DNA from 4 places in the Cellulomonas sp. P4_H4 genome. Region 4 is predicted to be linked to each of the others. Evidence: predicted binding sites of a transcription regulator. Region 4 holds the regulator's gene; each other region holds the start of a gene.

Region 1 (4,426 bases), on a different contig from region 4:
TCGTGCGCACCTGCTCGAGCTCGGCCGAGCAGCCCAGCCGCTCGGCGACGGGGGCGAGGTCGACGAGCCAGCGGCCGATCGCGTCGGTGACGAGCTCCTCGTCGCCCGCCGCGTTCGTGATGATGATCGCGTCCATCCCGTACCGCGCCGAACGCCACTTGTTCTCCTGTGCGAACCACGGAGGCAGCGTCGGCAACGCCTCGCCGCGGTCCAGCATCGTGGAGAAGTGCTCGACGAAGCAGTGGGTCAGGGCCGAGATCGCGGCGACCTCGAGGAGGTTGGAGGCGCCGTCGGCGATCCGCATCTCGAGCGTCCCGAACCGGGGCGAGGGCCGCACGTCCCACCGGACCTCGTCGAACTGGTCGATCACGCCGGTGTGCATCATGTCGCCGACGTACTGCTCGAGCTGCGACCAGTCCTCGAACCCGAACGGGAGGCCCGCGGTCGGCAGCTGCTGGAAGAGCAGCGCGCGGTTCGAGGCGTAGCCGGTGTCCTTGCCGCCCCAGAACGGGGACGACGCCGACAGGGACTGGATGTGCGCGAACACCGTCAGCATGGCGCGCGAGATCGGGAGCACCTTGGCGCGGTCCTCGATGCCCACGTGCACGTGCACGCCGTAGATCAGCATCTGCCGGCCCCACCACTGCGTCCGGTCGATCAGGGTCGCGTACCGCGCCTTGTCGGTGACCCTCTGCTGCGACCACTGCGCGAACGGGTGCGTCCCACCGCCCATGAGCTCGATGCGCAGCGGCTCGGCGGCGGCACCGACGAGCGCGAGCGCGCGCTGCAGGTCCGCGACCGCCTCGGCTACCGTCGTGCACTTCCCGGACCGCAGCTCGACCGTGTTGAGCAGCAGCTCCTGCGTGATGAGCGGGTGCTCGCCACCGTCGTCGGGGCGCACGGCCGACAGGATCGCCTCGGCCGCCTGGCGCAGGTCACCCGAGTCGGCGTCGACGAGCGCGACCTCCCACTCGATGCCGATGGTGGAGCGCTCCGAGTGCGCGAACGGCAAGGTGACCGGCGACGCCATCAGGCGGCCTCGACCACGAGCACCTGCTGGCTGCCTGCGACGCGCGTGAGGATGATCGTCGCGAACGCGTTGCCCCGCAGGTCGAGCTGGCGCCGCAGCTGCTCGGGCACCACTGCGGTGCCGCGCTTCTTGATCGTCAGCCGGCCGACGTCGCGCTCGCGCAGGTACGTCCTGAGCCGCTTGAGCCCGAACGGCATCGTGTCCAGGACGCGGTAGGCGGTGGCGGTCGGCACAGGTGTCAGCACGTCGGACGTCACGTAGGCGATCGTCGGGTCCACGAGCCGCCCGCGCACCTGGTCGGCGAGCTCGCCCACGAGCCCCGCGCGGATCACCGCACCGTCCGGCTCGTACAGGTACGCGCCGACCGCGCCCGACGGCGGCCGGTAGATGCCGTCCGGGTCGCTCGCCAGGATCGTGTGGGCCTGACCGTCGCGGAGCACCAGCGCGGACCGCCCGGGGCCTTCGGGTGCGAGCGGACCGAACCAGAGGCCCAGCTCGACCACGTCACCGTCGACCGAGACCCACTGCGCGTGCGCGTCCATCGGCAGGGCCGAGTGGGGGACTCCCGGGCCGAGCTTGAGCCCGAGGGCGGGGACCCGCTCACGCAGCTCGAGCACCCGGTCGAGCGACGGCTCGTAGGCGGACGGGTCGAACACGCGGCTTCCCGACGAGGTCCGACGCGCCGGGTCGGCGTACACACCGTCGATGCCCTCACCGGCGAGGTCGAGCGCGAGCCCGTCCCCGTGCCGGACCTCGGCGTCGGGGAAGTGGCGCAGGTTCACGGTGGCGATCGCGGCCGTCGCCTCGTCCACGTCCGTGGCCAGGACGCGCAGGCCGATCCCGGCGAACGCCATGGCGTCCGCACCGATCCCGCAGGTCAGGTCAGCCACCCGAGTGCTGCCCGCGTCGCGGTAGCGCCGAGCGTGGTGCGCGGCGACGTTGAGCCGCGTGGCCTGCTCGAGGCCCGCGGCGGTGAACAGCATCCCGCCGGCGAAGTCCCCGAACTTGGCCGCGGCCTTGGCGCGCAACCGCGACTGCGTGAGGGCCGCCGCGACCAGGGCCGGGTCCAGGCCCTCCTCGCGCATCCGCGCCGAGAGGGCCATGGTGCGGGACTCGTCGTAGGGCGGGAGCGCCGACAGCAGGGCCCAGCCCGCGGGGCTGAGCAGCTGGGAGAGGCCCTCGGAGTCCATGTCGCGATCCTTGCACGAAGGCTGTGTTCGCTGTGGGCTGGTTGGCACTCGCCTTGACCGAGTGCTAACGCCTTCCTAGAGTGAGGAGCTGGCACTCTCCCTGTGAGTGTGCCAACAGCGCTGCAGGCCCCGGCACCCGCGACGACGGCGGCCCGAAAGCGCACTTCGGACTCATGAACTACTCACATGCGAAGGGGAGGTCCGCTGTGTCGGTCTCCATCAAGCCCCTCGAGGACCGGATCGTCGTCAAGACGCTCGAGGCAGAGACGACGACCGCTTCCGGTCTCGTCATCCCGGACAGCGCCAAGGAGAAGCCCCAGGAGGGCGAGGTCCTGGCAGTCGGACCCGGCCGTGTCGACGACAACGGCAACCGGGTCCCGCTCGACGTCGCCGTCGGCGACAAGGTGATCTACTCCAAGTACGGCGGCACCGAGGTCAAGTACGCGGGCGAGGAGCTCCTCATCCTCTCGGCCCGCGACATCCTGGCCGTCGTGGTCAAGTGATCTGACGCACTCGCAGAACGGCCCCCCTCGGTCCTCGGACCGAGGGGGGCCGTTCTCGTACGGTCAGCCCGCGCGCGTCGCCCGACTGCGCTGGGCGAGGACGGCGGTCCGCTCGTCCTCCGAGAGTCCACCCCACACGCCGTAGGGCTCGCGCACGGTGAGCGACTGCTCCCGGCACGCCTTGATCACGGGGCAGGTGGCACAGATGGCCTTGGCGGCCTCGGCGCGGCGGCGTCGTGCAGAGCCTCGCTCGCCCTCGGGGTGGAAGAAGAGGTCCTGGTCCGCATCGCGGCATGCACCGTCGAACTGCCATTCCCACAGGTCCATCACGGGCCCCGGAAGTCGGGAGATCTCAGCCATGGCTTCCTCCTCAGTCGCTCCGCACACGTAGCCGCGGATCGGCGGCCGTGCCGGAAGTACGTGAACTGCGATCCGCGAGGTGTGCCCCACGGGTTGACGCGATGTTGAGGACGTTACAACCGCTTCAGAAGTTGTTCAAGACCCGTTCGCACGATGGGGTGATGAAACGATTGGGCCCATTACCGCAGGTGGATGCCCCGTGTCTACAAGTTCGCCGAAACGATCCTCACACCGCTGGGACTGGCACAATCGCGCCATGGACAACAGCGGTGGCGACTCGACGGACGCCCCGGCGCCCGCCCTCGCGGTCGCTGCGGTCGCCCGTCGGCTCGGCGTCGCACCGGCGACCCTGCGCACCTGGGACCGTCGGTACGGGCTCGGACCCTCGGAGCACTCCGCCGGCGCGCACCGGCGGTACTCCGCGGCCGACGTCGAGCGCCTGCTCGTGATGCGGCGCCTCACCCTGGACGGCGTGGCTCCGGCCGAGTCGGCGCGCATCGCGCTGGCCGCGGACGCCTCCGGACCGTCCGGTCTGCGCCCCCTGGCGGAACGGACACCGACGTCCGTGGTCGACGCGGCGCTGGCGGGAGACCTCGCGGGGTGCTCTCGCGTCCTGGCGCTCGTGCCGGACGTCGACGTCCTGACCTGGTGGACCGGCCTGGTGGAGCCCGCCCTCGAGGCGCTCGCCCGCCGCACCGTCGTCGACCCGCCCGGGGTCGACGCGGCCGCGACGATCCACGCGGCGGCGCTCGCGGCCCTGCGCGACCGGACCGGCGGGTACACGGGTGCCCGGCGGCCCGTCGTCCTCGTGCTCGGCGCGCCCCGCGAGACCCGTCCTCTCGTGGCCCACGCCGTGGCGGGCGCGCTCGCGGCCCGCGGGGTCGACGCGCGCATCGTCGGGGGACCCGGAGGTGCTCACCACGCGATCGAGCTCGTCGCGATGACGCGGACGCGCGCGGTGGTCACGATCGGCGAGGGCGGCTCGGTGGACCTCGGCGTGGTGGAGCGCATCGGCCAGGAGCATCCGGAACTGCCCCAGTTCGTCATGGTGCCGGATCACGCCGCGCACGCCGTCCCCCTCGGCCGGTCGGTGCACCGTGCACGGTCCTTCACCGGTCTCGTGCACGAGGTCCTCGCGGTCGCCACACGACCCTCCTGAAGGTCGTTCGACGCCGCTGATCAGCCATTTCACCCGCTCTACCGGGTGAGACATTCTGCACTTGCGACGCATCCTCGGACGTTTTCCCGACCCCCGCGCCGGTCGGTCGCATCGAGACCTAACGTCACTCGTCCGGGCGACCGATACACGACACGTGCCCCGTGCGGGGCCCGAGAGGGGATCA
Region 2 (4,426 bases), on a different contig from region 4:
ACGGCGTGCCGGTGCACTACCGCTGCAACGAGGACAACCGCTGGGAACCCGACCTCGAGCACCTGGAGTCGCTGGTCACGCCGCGCACCAAGGCGATCGTCGTCATCAACCCGAACAACCCGACCGGCGCCGTGTACTCGCGCGAGGTGCTCGAGGGCATCGCGCGGATCGCGCGCGAGCACTCGCTGCTCGTGCTGTCCGACGAGATCTACGACCGCATCCTGTTCGACGGCGCCCGCCACATCCCGATGGCGAGCGTGGCACCCGACCTGTTGTGCCTGACGTTCAACGGGTTGTCCAAGACGTACCGCGTCGCGGGCTACCGGTCGGGCTGGATGGTCGTGACCGGACCGCGCGACCACGCCAAGGGGTTCCTGGAGGGCATCACGCTGCTCGCCTCGACGCGCTTGTGCCCCAACGTCCCCGCGCAGCACGCTGTGCAGGCGGCCCTCGGTGGCGTGCAGAGCATCGACGCGCTCATCGCGCCGGGCGGGCGGCTGCACGAGCAGCGCGACGTCGCCTACAAGGGGCTGACGTCGATCCCTGGCATCACCTGCGTCCGCCCCGACGGGGCCTTGTACCTCTTCCCGCGCCTCGATCCGGAGGTGCACGAGATCCACGACGACTCGAAGCTCGTCTACGACCTGCTGGTGAGCGAGCACATCCTGCTGGTGCAGGGCACGGGCTTCAACTGGCCGACGCCCGACCACCTGCGCATCGTCACGCTCCCCGAGGCGCGGGTGCTGGCCGAGGCCGTCGAGCGCATGGGCAACTTCCTGGCCAGCTACCGGCAGTAGGCCGGGCCTCACGCTCGGCGCTCCGACGACGGGCCGCACGTACAGAACGGGCCGGCCACCCGAAGGTGACCGGCCCGCTCTGGTGTAGATCAGAGGTACTTCAGCGGATCAGAAACCGCCGCCGAAGTCGTCCCCGCCGCCACCACCGGCCGGCGCGGCGTTGCGCTCCGGCTTGTCGGCCACGACGGCCTCGGTGGTGAGGAAGAGCGCGGCGATCGAGGCCGCGTTCTGCAGGGCGGAGCGCGTGACCTTCACCGGGTCGTTGACGCCCGCGGCCAGCAGGTCCTCGTAGGTGTTGGTCGCGGCGTTGAGGCCGTGACCCACCGGGAGGTTGCGGACCTTCTCCACGACGACGCCACCCTCGAGACCGGCGTTGATCGCGATCTGCTTGAGCGGAGCCTCGATGGCGAGCTTCACGATCTGGGCACCGGTCGCCTCGTCGCCCTCGAGCTTGAGGCCCTCGAACGCCGTCTTGCCGGCCTGGATCAGCGCAACGCCACCACCGGCGACGATGCCCTCCTCGACGGCAGCCTTCGCGTTGCGAACGGCGTCCTCGATGCGGTGCTTGCGCTCCTTGAGCTCGACCTCGGTGGCCGCGCCCGCCTTGATGACGGCGACGCCGCCGGCGAGCTTGGCGAGGCGCTCCTGGAGCTTCTCACGGTCGTAATCCGAGTCCGAGTTCTCGATCTCGGCACGGATCTGCGTGACGCGGCCCGTGATCTGGGCAGCGTCGCCGCCACCCTCGACGACCGTGGTCTCGTCCTTGGTCACGACGATCTTGCGCGCCGTGCCGAGGACCTCGAGGCCCACCGTGTCGAGCTTGAGACCGACGGTCTCCGAGACGACCTGACCACCCGTGAGGATGGCGATGTCCTGGAGGATCGCCTTGCGGCGGTCGCCGAAGCCGGGGGCCTTGACGGCGACCGACTTGAACGTGCCACGGATCTTGTTGACGACGAGCGTGGCCAGGGCCTCGCCCTCGACGTCCTCGGCGACGATGAACAGCGGCTTGCCGGACTGGATGACCTTCTCCAGGAGCGGCAGCAGGTCCTTGACGTTCGAGATCTTGCCCTCGACGAGCAGGACGTAGCCATCCTCGAGGACGGCCTCCTGACGCTCGGGGTCGGTCACGAAGTACGCCGACAGGAAGCCCTTGTCGAAGCGCATGCCCTCGGTGAGCTCGAGCTCGAGGCCCAGCGCGCTGGACTCCTCGACGGTGATGACGCCTTCCTTGCCGACCTTGTCGAGCGCCTCGGCGATCAGGTCGCCGATCGCCTGGTCGCCGGCGGAGATGGCGGCCGTGGCGGCAATCTCTTCCTTGGTCTCGACGTCCTTCGCCTGCGCGAGCAGGGCGACCGTGACGGCCTCGACGGCCTTCTCGATGCCCTTCTTCAGCGCGATCGGGTTGGCGCCGGCCGCGACGTTGCGCAGGCCCTCGCGCACGAGCGCCTGGGCCAGGACGGTGGCGGTGGTGGTGCCGTCGCCAGCGACGTCGTCCGTCTTCTTGGCGACCTCCTTGACGAGCTCGGCACCGATCTTCTCGAAGGGGTCCTCGAGGTCGATCTCCTTGGCGATGGAGACGCCGTCGTTGGTGATCGTGGGGGCGCCCCACTTCTTGTCCAGGACGACGTTGCGGCCCTTCGGGCCGAGGGTGACCTTGACGGTGTCGGCGAGGATGTTGAGTCCCCGCTCGATGCCGCGGCGGGCCTCCTCGTTGAAGGCAATGATCTTGGCCATGGGGCTGTGATCCTTCACTGGGTTCGGTTCGGCCGTAGGTGCCCGCGACGGACGAGCACGCCGTGCGCGGTCTTGTCCCGCGCTCGACGGCCCTCACCGGACGGCCGTGGTGATTCTGTCACTCTCCACCGGAGAGTGCTAACTCCAATGGTTAGCACTCGACCCCCGAGAGTGCAAGCAGCGTTCGCCCAGAGCGGTGCCTCTGATCCCGTGCTCGCACGCCCCTGGCGGCCGCTGCCGCAGTGCTCAGCCGCCCGGCGCGAGCGAGACGTCCGAGCGAATGCCGAACCCGTCGCGCAGCGCCCGTCTCGCCGCGTACCAGCCCGACAGTCCGTGCACTCCAGGGCCGGGCGGGGTCGACGACGAGCAGAGCCAGGCTCCCGCAGCCCCGGGTGACGGTGCCAGCAGGGCATAGGGGTCCCACGCCGGCCGGGGCCGGGCGAACATCCGGTACACCGATACGGCGCCACCGGAGATGTCCCCGCCGACGAGGTTGGCGTCGTGGTCGGCGAGCCGGGCAGCCGGGACGCAGCGCGAGGCGACGACCAGGTCACGGAAATCGGGCGCGAACCGCTCGACCTGGGCGATCACGTCTGCCGTGACGTCGCGGGTCGAGCCGGCCGGCACGTGTGCGTACGCCCAGAACGGACGCAGCCCCGCCGAGCTGACCCGGGTGCCGTCGACGACGGCCGGGTCGCTCACCAGGACCGTCGGCCGCTCGGCGTGCCTGCCGGACGCGACCGCGCCCTCCGCTGCTGCCACCTGCAGGCGGCTCCCGCCGAGGTGAACGGTGCCCGCGAGCGCGACCTCCGGATGCGTCCACGGCACCGGCCCGGACAGGACGAGGTCGACCTTGGCGGCCGCGCCGCGGCTGCGCGGGAAGGCCACCAGCCCGCGCGTCACACGGTCCGGGATCCGCCCCTCGAGCACCCGGACCGCGGTGCGCGGTGACGTGTCGAACAGGTAGGCGCGGGCGGGTGGCAGGTCCGCGGCCCGTCCCACGAGAACCCCGGTTGCCACCGATCCGCCGTGGGCCTCCAGATCGGCGAGAAGAGCCGCGACGACGGCCCCGCTGCCCCCGCGCGGGATCGGCCAGCCACCGGCGTGCGCCAAGGGTGCGAGCAGCAGCGCGGTGCCGGCAGCACTCAACGACGGCAGTCGGGTGATCGCGTGCGCCCCGACGCCCGTGAGCAGCGCTGCCGCCTCCTCGTCGCGAAACCGCGCGCCCCAGGCAGCCGTCCCCTGCTCGAGCAGCCGCGCCGCGAAGGCGACGGCCGTGCCCAGCTGCCGAGGGACGCGCCGATGGTCACCGAGCACGGCGGCGACGAGTCCGTCCGGGTCGCCGACGAGCGGCCCGAGCAGCGCCCGCCATGCCGGTCCGTCGACGCCGAGCCCGTCAGCCGTCCGGTCGAGCGACCGATACGCGAGCGCGGCACGACCGCCGTCGAGCGGGTGGGCGTAGGCGACCTCGGGCTGCAGCAGCTCGACGCCTCGGGCCGGCAGGTCGAACGCGCGCAGGAAGGGCGACGCGACAGCCATCGGGTGCACGGCGGAGCAGATGTCGTGCACGACACCGTCGGCCAGCCCGAGGTCCGCGGTGCGCGCGCCGCCGCCGGCCTCGTCCTGCGCCTCGAGCACCTGCACCGACAGACCTGCTCGCGCGAGGGTGACGGCCGCGGCGAGCCCGTTGGGCCCCGACCCGACGACGACCGCGTCGAGCACGCTCACCACGCCGTCAGGCAGCGGACGCGACGACGGGCCGTCCACCTGCAGGTGGACGGCCCGTCAGCGAGCTGGTGCGCGATCAGAGCCCTCGGACCTGCTCGGCCTGAGGTCCCTTGGTGCCCTGTCCGACCTCGAACTCGACGTCCTGGCCCTCCTCGAGGGAGCGG
Region 3 (4,426 bases), on a different contig from region 4:
CGACACCGTCCCGACGACGTCCGGTTCGTTGGCCGTGCACCCCGACGGGTCCGTCTCGACGGACTCTGGGGCGTTCGCGCCGCACCCCGACGACACGGCTCACCCGGACTCCGGTCCGGTGCGGTCGGTCCCGGCCGACCCGATCCTCGTCGACTCGGTCCTCACCGGTTCGCTCAGCGCCGCCGCGGTCCGCGCCCGGGCTGCCCAGAAGCCCGCGGCACCGGCACCGACGAACGCGTCCCGCTCGGCCCACAGCGCCCCGCGCGGCATCCCGGCCCAGGCCCCGGCATCTCCTGCTGGTGTCGTCCCGGCACCGCCGGCCGCAGCCGAGCCGGCCGGGGGCTCGGCCGCGCCGGCCGACGCGGCCGAGCCTGTCGACGCAGCCGACGTCCCGAAGAGCCGCCCGATCGAGGCAGCCGACGTCCCGAAGAGCCGCCCGATCGAGGCAGCCGACGTCCCCAAGAGCCGCCCGATCGACGCAGCCGACGTCCCGAAGAGCCGCCCCCTGCAGCTCGCCCTCGCCGTCCCGACGCGTGAGCGGCCCGACGTCCGCAAGGGCCTGCCGATCGGCGCGTACAGCGACGACCAGCTGGACGAGCTCGTCACCTGGCTCCAGTCGGACGAGCAGGAACGCACCCGCGAGCAGCTCGCCGACGCCCTGCGCGACGAGCTCGGCGTCACCCGCCGCTCCTACCGCATCGACACGGCGGTCCGCAGCGCCATCTCCCGCGCCCTGTCCTGACCGACTCTCCGGGTCTCGCCGGGTGGGATCATCGAGGGGTGGCGGACTTCGAGGAGCGGGACGTGGCGGCTGTGCCGCGGCGGTCCCGGCGAGCGGTGCGGCAGGCGGGGACGGTCGGCGGCGACGACGCGCACCTCGTCTCGACGCTTCCGGCCGTCGATACGCCCGCCCCGCCGCGGCCGGTGACCCCCACCGAGCGGCCCGCCAGCGGTCTGGACCGCAGCGCCGACGACACGGACGTCGGCTGGGGCGATCGGGAGCAGGGCTCGAACGACGACCGGCTCACGGCGGACAAGCCACCCCACTGGTGAATGCCAGCGTCTACGCGCAACCCACAGGCCCGGTGGACGAGTCGCCTCGCTCGTGACGGCCGCGAGGCCGAGCGATGGCCGGGACCGGTTCTCGCGCGAAATGGCTACGCGCTCGGCGGGATGGACGGCGGCATGGGGCCACGGGGTGCAGCGTCGTCGGGGCCGGAGTCGTTGGTGACCGCGGGCGACGGGCGGGCCGCGAGCAGGTCGCGGATCTCCTGGAGCAGCAGGATGTCCTCGGACGGTGCCGCGGGCTCCTCCTCCAGCCCCTTCTTGCGACGGTTCGCCAGGGCGTTGAGCGGCACGACGACGAAGAAGTAGATCGCCGCCGCGGTGAACAGGAACAGGATCAGGGCGTTCAGGACGAGCCCGAACGAGAACTTCGCGTCGTTGATCGTGAACGTGAACGTCTCCGCGAGACTCGGCTGGCCGAAGATCGCGGCGATCAGGGGCGTGATGAGCCCGTCGACGATCGCCTTGACCACGGCTCCGAACGCGGCGCCGATGACGACACCGACGGCCAGCTCGACCGCGTTCCCGCGCGAGATGAAGTCCTTGAAACCCTGGAACACCTTCGCGGTGCCCTTGAGCGTGGCACCTGCTCCGCGCAGGCCGCTGTTGATCCGGTCGGTCATGGTGCTCCTCGTGGTGGGCGGACTGGTCGTCCGAACGACGCCGCGCTGGGCCTTCCGGTTCGATCGATCATGGCACGACGACCGCGGACAGCAAGGCGGAGGCGGCAGCGCCCGCGAGGTCCGGCGCTTCGTCGGGGGAGACGGCGAGGAGCACCGGGACCGAGTCGTCGGTCGGGCCGCCGCCCAGCAGGCCGCCCGTCGCGGGCGACCTCCGCGCGGTCGGCAGGACGAGCGCTCGTCTGGCGACGAAGCCGCCCGGTCCTCCCTCGGCAGTCGCGGCGAGGACGTCGACGTGCATGCCGGGGGCGAGCAGTCCGGCGACCGCCGGGTCGGCGAAGCGAACGGTCGCGACGACGGTGCCGGACGGTCCGCGGACGTCGTCGTCCGCCAGGATGCCGGGGACCAGCGGGCTGCCCGCGGTCAACGGGACGGCGGTCGACGCGCCGACCGCCGACGTCGCGTCGGGCAGCGCACCGTCCGGCGCGGTCGCGACGGGATACCGGGCGACCCGCACGTCGGACGAGGTCAGTGCGACCCCCGCCTCGATCGCGTTCGCGGCGACCACGACGGCGACCGTCGGTGCGTTGGGCGGGCGCAGCGCGTGGACGGTCGCAGACGCCGCGATGCCGAGGCTCATCGCGGCCACCAGGAAACGGCACCGCCACAGGGTGATCCGGAGGCGGACGGAGACCGGCCGGTGTCGAGCGGTCAGTGGGGGCGGTCGGCCGGCGAGATCGCGCATGCGGCGACCGTAGAAGTCAGGCGAACCGCAGCGGCCACGTGTGTGCAGCCGGCTCGGGGCTGCAGGGCTGTGGTCGCCTCACGGTGACCCGGCGACGGAGCATCCAGCAGGACGAACCAGCCGGGCCGAGGTCAGGAAGCGGCGGGCTTGGCAGCCGAGGCGGCGGGTGCGGCTGAGGCGGGTGCCGGCGCGGACGACGACGCCGAGGACGACGAGTCGGAGGAGGACGACGACGAGGCCGAGGAGTCGGAGGACGAGGACGACGTCGACGGCACGGGGCTCAGCGTCGAGGACTTCGCACCGGCACGAGCGTCGTTGCGGTAGAAGCCCGAGCCCTTGAACACCACGCCCACGGACGAGAACACCTTGCGCAGCCGGCCGTCGCACTCGGGGCACACGGTCAGCGAGTCGTCGCTGAAGGACTGCACGGCCTCGAAGGCGTGACCGCACGCGGTGCAGGCGTAGGCATAGGTAGGCACGAAGACGTCTCCTGGCAGGTGGTCGGCGGCGCAGGCGCCCCGACAGCGGCCTGGCACTCACTTCATCCGAGTGCCAATCCTAACGGCAACGGCAACCAGGACATTCCGAGGGTTGTTGCGAGGGACGTGAGCGCACCGCTGCGAACGCCGGTCGCCGTCGGGCGAAGTACCCTCCGAAGCGTGTCTCGTCGCCACCTGGTCCGCCTCTCGCTCGTCACGGTCGCCGTGGTGCTCGTCATCGTCCTCGTCGGCGTGGTCGTCGCCGGGTTCGTGGTGGTCCGCCGCCCGCTGCCCGAGGTCGCCGGCAACCTGTCCCTGCCGGGGCTGAGCGACCACGTCACGGTCACGCGCGACGACCGCGGGGTCCCCACGATCACCGCACAGTCGTCCGACGACCTGTTCATGGCGCAGGGGTACGTCGCGGCGCAGGACCGGTTCTTCGAGATGGACTACCGCCGGCACGTCACCTCCGGACGGCTCGCCGAGCTCGTCGGCGACGAGAAGGACGCGATCGACGCCGACAAGGTCACGCGGACCCTCGGCTGGCGCCGCATCGCGGAGGAGGAGTGGCGCGTCGCCTCACCGGCGACGCGTCGGGCCCTCCAGGCGTACGCCGACGGCGTGAACGCCTATCTCGACGGCAAGCCGAAGGGTGCCATCGCCGTCGAGTACACGATCCTCGACCTCCGCCTCGACATCCGTGACCCGGAGGAGTGGGACCCGGTCGACTCGCTCGCGTGGCTCAAGGCGATGGCCTGGGACCTGCGCGGCAACTTCGACGACGAGCTGGGCCGCGCGGCCGCGTTCTCGGTGATCGGTGACGTCGCGCGCGTCGACGAGCTGTACCCGGCCTACCCGCAGGACCTGAACGCGCCGATCCTGACGGCCGAGGACCTCCCGTCCGAGGTGTCCACCACGTCGGCGGCCACGAGCCTCGACCTGACGTCGGACGACCTCCAACGGGCCATGGAGAGTGCGCACAAGGCCCTCGCCGCCGTTCCGCACCTCGTCGGTGACGGGGAGGGCGTCGGCTCGAACTCGTGGGTGGTCGGAGGTCAGCTCACCGAGTCCGGCAAGCCGATCCTCGCCAACGACCCGCACCTGGGCATCTCGGCGCCCGGCGTCTGGGCACAGGTCGGTCTGCGCTGCAGCAAGGTCTCGTCGCAATGCCCCTACGACGTCTCGGGGTTCTCCTTCGCAGGCATCCCCGGCGTGGTCATCGGGCACAACGCGCAGCTCGCGTGGGGCCTGACCAACCTGGGGGCGGACGTCAGCGACTTCTTCCTGGAGAAGGTCGACGGCACCACCACACGGGTCGACGGCGGTGCCGAGCCGATCAAGGAGCGCACCGAGACCATCGCGGTCAACGGCGCCGACCTGATCCAGCTCAAGGTCCGAGAGACGGTGCACGGGCCGATCGTCTCCGACGTCCTGGACCTCGATCCCGTCGCGGACGCACCCGTGCCCGACGACGCGCCGGGCAGCACGTTCGAGGTCGCGCTGGCCTGGACCGCGCT
Region 4 (4,426 bases):
GACCGCGTTCCTGTTCAAGCGTCTGCTCGACGACCCGATCGCCCCGCCCGTCTGACCTCCCGACGCGATGCCCGGCCACCGGCTCCGGTGGCCGGGCATCGTCACGTCGTCACGAAGTCGATGAGCTCCTCGACGCGGCCCAGCAGGCTGGGCTCGAGGTCCGCGTAGCTGCGGACCGACCGCAGGATCCGCTGCCAGGCGCGGGCGACGTCGGCCTGGTCCTGGGCGGGCCAGCCGAGCTCACGCAGGATGCCGTACTTCCACTCGGTGCCACGCTCGATCGTCGGCCACGCCGTCAGCCTGATCCGCTCGGGGCGCACGGCCTGCCACACGTCCACGTAGGGGTGGCCGAGGACGAGGACCGATCCGGCGGGGGCGGCCTTGACCGCCTCCGCGGCGATCCGGCTCTCCTTGGCTCCGGCCACGAGGTGGTCGACGAGGACGCCGACGCGACGGCCGGGACCTGGGGCGAAGTCGCGGACCGCGTCGGGCAGGTTGTCGACGCCGTCGAGGAGCTCGACCACGACGCCCTCGAGGCGCAGGTCGTCGCCCCAGACCTTCTCGACCAGCTCGGCGTCGTGCTTGCCCTCGACCCAGATCCGGCTCCCACGGGCGACCCGCGCCTTGGCGTCGTGCACCGCGACGGAGCCGGACGCCGTCCGGGTGGGTCTCGCGGGTGCCGACGCGCGCACCGGGGCGGTCAGGGCGACGGGTTCGCCGTCCACCCAGAACCCTCGGCCGAGCGGGAAGGTGCGCGTTCGCCCTCGGCGGTCCTCGAGCACGACGACGTGGATGCCGCCGGACTTCTCGACGCGCACCACCGCGCCGACCCAGCCGGTGGTGACCTCCTCGACCACGAGACCCGTCTCGGCGGGCTGCGGGCGGCTCGTCCGGGCCGGTCGGTGGTGGGTCGAGGCGGGCCCCCCGAGCACGTCGGAGCCGTAGCGGTCCTGGTTCACCCGGGCAGCGTAGAGGGACCGTGGGACGGCGTCCGCGGGGCACGCCGGTTGCGCTGTGGGCGCAGGGCTCGTGCGTACGGCGGTCGTGTGGGCCGCGCGGCGTAGCATTGGCACTCCTGTCAGGGGAGTGCCACCCGTGCGCAGGCAACAGCCCGTGTGCAGACGAAGGGAGGCGAGATGAGCGACGACCGACGTCTTGACGTCCTTCGGGCGATCGTCGAGGACTACGTCGCCACCCGGGAGCCGGTCGGCTCACGTGCCCTGGTCGAACGTCACTCGCTCGGCGTCTCGCCGGCCACGATCCGCAACGACATGGCGTTCCTCGAGGAGGGCGGCTACATCGCCCAGCCGCACACGTCGGCCGGCCGGGTGCCGACGGACAAGGGCTACCGCCTGTTCGTCGACCAGCTCTCGAGCGTCAAGCCGCTGTCCAGCCCCGAGCGTCGTGCCATCGGCACGTTCCTGGAGAACGCCCAGGACCTCGACGACGTCGTCGACCGGGCCGTGCGCCTCATCGCGCAGCTGACGCAGCAGGTCGCCATCGTGCAGTACCCGTCCCTGCGGCGTTCTGCCCTGCGGCACGTCGAGCTCGTCCCGGTCGGCATGCGGCACCTGCTCGTCGTGCTGATCACGGACACGGGTCGCGTCGAGCAGCGCACGCTCGAGCTCGATGGTGAGCTCGACGATGCAGTCGTCGCACGGCTTCGCGCGCGGCTCAACGTCAGCGCCGCGGGCCGTCGGCTGTCCGAGCTCCCCGTCGCTCTCGCCGACCTGGTGCAGGGTTTTGAACCGGCCGACCAGGGCCTCGTCCGCGGCGTCGTCGCGGTGCTCGAGGAGACGCTCGCGCAGGAGAGCGAGGAGCGTGTCGTGCTCGCGGGCACCGCGAACCTCGCGCGTGCGGGCGGCACCGACGTGCGCTCCATCGGCCCCGTGCTCGAGGCGCTCGAGGAGCAGGTCGTGCTGCTCAGGCTCCTGAGCGAGATGGCCGAGGACACGCAGGCGGTCGCCGTGCGGATCGGCCGCGAGACCCAGCACGAGGGCCTCGTCGAGACGAGCTTCGTGACCACCGGCTACGGCGACGAGGGCGGCGGCTCCGTGGCTCGCGTCGGGTCGATCGGTCCGTTGCGCATGGACTACCCAGCCACGATGTCCGCGGTCCGCGCCGTCGCGCGGTACCTGACGCGGATCCTGGCCCAGTGAACGCCGACCGACCCACCCCCGGTAGACCCCCTGGAAGCGAGCAGATCATCCCGTGACCGACTACTACGAGATCCTCGGTGTGCCTCGCGACGCGACGCCGGAGCAGATCAAGAAGGCCTACCGAAAGCTCGCACGCGAGCACCACCCGGATGTCGCGGGAACGGATGCCGGCTCCGAGGACCGGTTCAAGGACGTGTCCCGCGCGTACGACGTGCTGGGGAACCCGGAGAAGCGTCGCGCGTACGACATGGGCGGCGACCCGGCGAGCCCCGGTGGCGGCATGGGTGGCGGGTTCGGCTTCCAGGACATCTTCGAGACGTTCTTCGGCGCGGCGACCGGTGCGGCCCAGCAGCGTGGGCCGATCCCTCGAGCGCGGCGCGGGCAGGACGCGCTCGTGCGCCTCGACCTCGACCTCGCGGACGTCACGTTCGGCGTGCACCGCGACGTCCCGGTCGACACCGCGGTCGTGTGCCCGACGTGCGCGGGCTCGTGCTGCCGCCCGGGTACCTCGCCGCGCACCTGCGAGGTCTGCGGCGGTCGCGGCTCGGTCCAGCGGGTGGCCCGTTCGTTCCTCGGCCAGGTCATGACGACGCAGCCGTGCGCGGCGTGCCACGGCTTCGGCAGCGTCATCCCCGAGCCGTGCACCGAGTGCTCGGGCGAGGGTCGGGTCCGGTCGCGTCGCACGCTGAGCGTCGACGTCCCCGCGGGCGTGGACACCGGGACGCGCATCAAGCTCACGGGCCAGGGCGAGGTCGGCCCCGCCGGCGGCCCGGCAGGTGACGTCTACCTGGAGGTGCGCGAGCGCAAGCACGACACCTTCGTCCGGCGCGGCGACGACCTGCACGCGACGCTCGAGGTGCCGATGACGGCGGCCGCGCTCGGCACGGTGCTGACGCTCGACACCCTCGACGGTCCGCGCGAGGTCGACCTGCGCCCCGGCACGCAGCCGTCGCAGATCGTCACCCTGAAGAACCTCGGCGTCGGGCACCTGCACGCGAGCGGTCGTGGCGACCTGCACGTGCACGTCGACGTCCAGGTCCCGATGGCCATGGACGACGAGCAGGCCGAGCTCCTGCGCAAGCTCGCGGCCCTGCGTGGTGAGGAGCGTCCCGAGGCGCGGTTCGCGGGTTCGAGCACGGGCGTGTTCGCCAAGCTGCGCGACAAGCTGTCCGGCCGCTGAGCGGCCGCCCTTCATGAGCGCACCGGTCTTCCTGGCCGAGCCCGGGAGTCTTCGGGACGTCGTCGCGGGCGGCACCTACCTGCTCGGCGGTGCCGAAGGGCGCCACGCGGGCGTCGTGCAGCGGCGTGCGCCCGGTGAACGGCTGGACGTCGCCGACGGCACCGGGATCCGACTCGTCGGCGTCGTCGACTCGGTAAGCGCCGACGGCGTGGTCGTCGCCGTCCGCGAGGTCGTGCTCGAGCCGTTGCCCGACGTGCCGCTCGTGCTGGTGCAGGCCCTGGCCAAGGGCGACCGTGACGAGATGGCCATCGAGGCGGCGACCGAGGTCGGCGTCGACGCGGTCGTGCCGTGGCAGGCGGAGCGCTCGATCGTCGTCTGGCGGGGAGACCGCGCGGCGAAGAGCAGGATCCGCTGGATCACCACCGTGCGTGCCGCGGCCAAGCAGTCGCGTCGTGCCCGGGTGCCCGAGGTCGAGCTCGCGCTCGACGGACGCGGTCTCGCCGCACGCATCCGGTCGGTGGTCGATGCCGGCGGCGTGGCGCTGGTGCTGCACGAGGACGCCTCCGCGCCGATCGCCGACGTCGCCCTGCCGACCGAGGGGGAGTGCCTCGTGATCGTCGGACCCGAGGGGGGCATCGGCGAGACCGAGCTCGCGCGACTGATCGAGGCCGGTGCCGGCGCGGTGCGGCTGGGCCCGCACGTGCTGCGCACCTCGACCGCCGGCCCGGTCGCCCTCGCGATCCTGGCGCAGCGCCTCGGCCGATGGGTATGACGAGGACTCTTGTCGGCCCGGGCTCGTAGACTGGATGCCCGCAGGTCCCGCCCCGTCTGTTCCCGTTCCAGAGCCCGCCAGACCCGTCCCAGCTAAGGAGCCCACGGCGCACGCCGAGCACATGGCCGAACCAACGCCCAACCCAGCACGCACAGCCCGCGCCCACGGTGCGCCGGCCCGCGTCGAGCACCGGATCACCGTGCCCTCGGACATCTCCATGGTCGAGCTGCTCGGCCTCCAGGACGAGGTCCTGCGCGCGATCGAGACCGGCTTCACCACGGTGGACATCCACGTGCGTGGCAACGAGGTGACGCT

The links. Region 4 encodes HrcA, which represses chaperone genes, less so after heat shock. Its sites were predicted from a motif close to TTNGCACTCGNNNNNNNCGAGTGCNAA; they were not measured.
Region 1: a site for HrcA is predicted at 2,262-2,288, ahead of groES (co-chaperone GroES). Genes of this name have one in related genera too.
Region 2: a site for HrcA is predicted at 2,686-2,712, ahead of groL (chaperonin GroEL). Genes of this name have one in related genera too.
Region 3: a site for HrcA is predicted at 2,960-2,986, ahead of AC1DPN_RS08495 (FmdB family zinc ribbon protein). Genes of this name have one in related genera too.

Annotation. Positions count from the first base shown of each region.
Region 1 covers NZ_JBFUKL010000001.1:687,929-692,354, forward strand. Annotated here, with positions in the region: gene AC1DPN_RS03505 (glutamate--cysteine ligase) at 1-1,030, opposite strand, end outside; gene AC1DPN_RS03510 (class I SAM-dependent methyltransferase) at 1,030-2,220, opposite strand; gene groES (co-chaperone GroES) at 2,427-2,723, shown strand; gene AC1DPN_RS03520 (WhiB family transcriptional regulator) at 2,787-3,083, opposite strand; gene AC1DPN_RS03525 (MerR family transcriptional regulator) at 3,340-4,242, shown strand.
Region 2 covers NZ_JBFUKL010000002.1:342,909-347,334, reverse strand. Annotated here, with positions in the region: gene AC1DPN_RS07895 (pyridoxal phosphate-dependent aminotransferase) at 1-797, shown strand, start outside; gene groL (chaperonin GroEL) at 906-2,534, opposite strand; gene AC1DPN_RS07885 (phytoene desaturase family protein) at 2,781-4,265, opposite strand; gene AC1DPN_RS07880 (cold-shock protein) at 4,339-4,426, opposite strand, start outside.
Region 3 covers NZ_JBFUKL010000002.1:484,262-488,687, forward strand. Annotated here, with positions in the region: gene AC1DPN_RS08475 (hypothetical protein) at 1-742, shown strand, start outside; gene AC1DPN_RS08480 (hypothetical protein) at 781-1,053, shown strand; gene mscL (large conductance mechanosensitive channel protein MscL) at 1,158-1,688, opposite strand; gene AC1DPN_RS08490 (SAF domain-containing protein) at 1,756-2,430, opposite strand; gene AC1DPN_RS08495 (FmdB family zinc ribbon protein) at 2,562-2,909, opposite strand; gene AC1DPN_RS08500 (penicillin acylase family protein) at 3,090-4,426, shown strand, end outside.
Region 4 covers NZ_JBFUKL010000003.1:660,947-665,372, reverse strand. Annotated here, with positions in the region: partial or broken gene AC1DPN_RS13170 (hypothetical protein) at 1-55, shown strand, start outside; gene AC1DPN_RS13165 (DUF3097 domain-containing protein) at 102-959, opposite strand; gene hrcA (heat-inducible transcriptional repressor HrcA) at 1,137-2,159, shown strand; gene dnaJ (molecular chaperone DnaJ) at 2,212-3,339, shown strand; gene AC1DPN_RS13150 (16S rRNA (uracil(1498)-N(3))-methyltransferase) at 3,353-4,111, shown strand; gene AC1DPN_RS13145 (PhoH family protein) at 4,233-4,426, shown strand, end outside.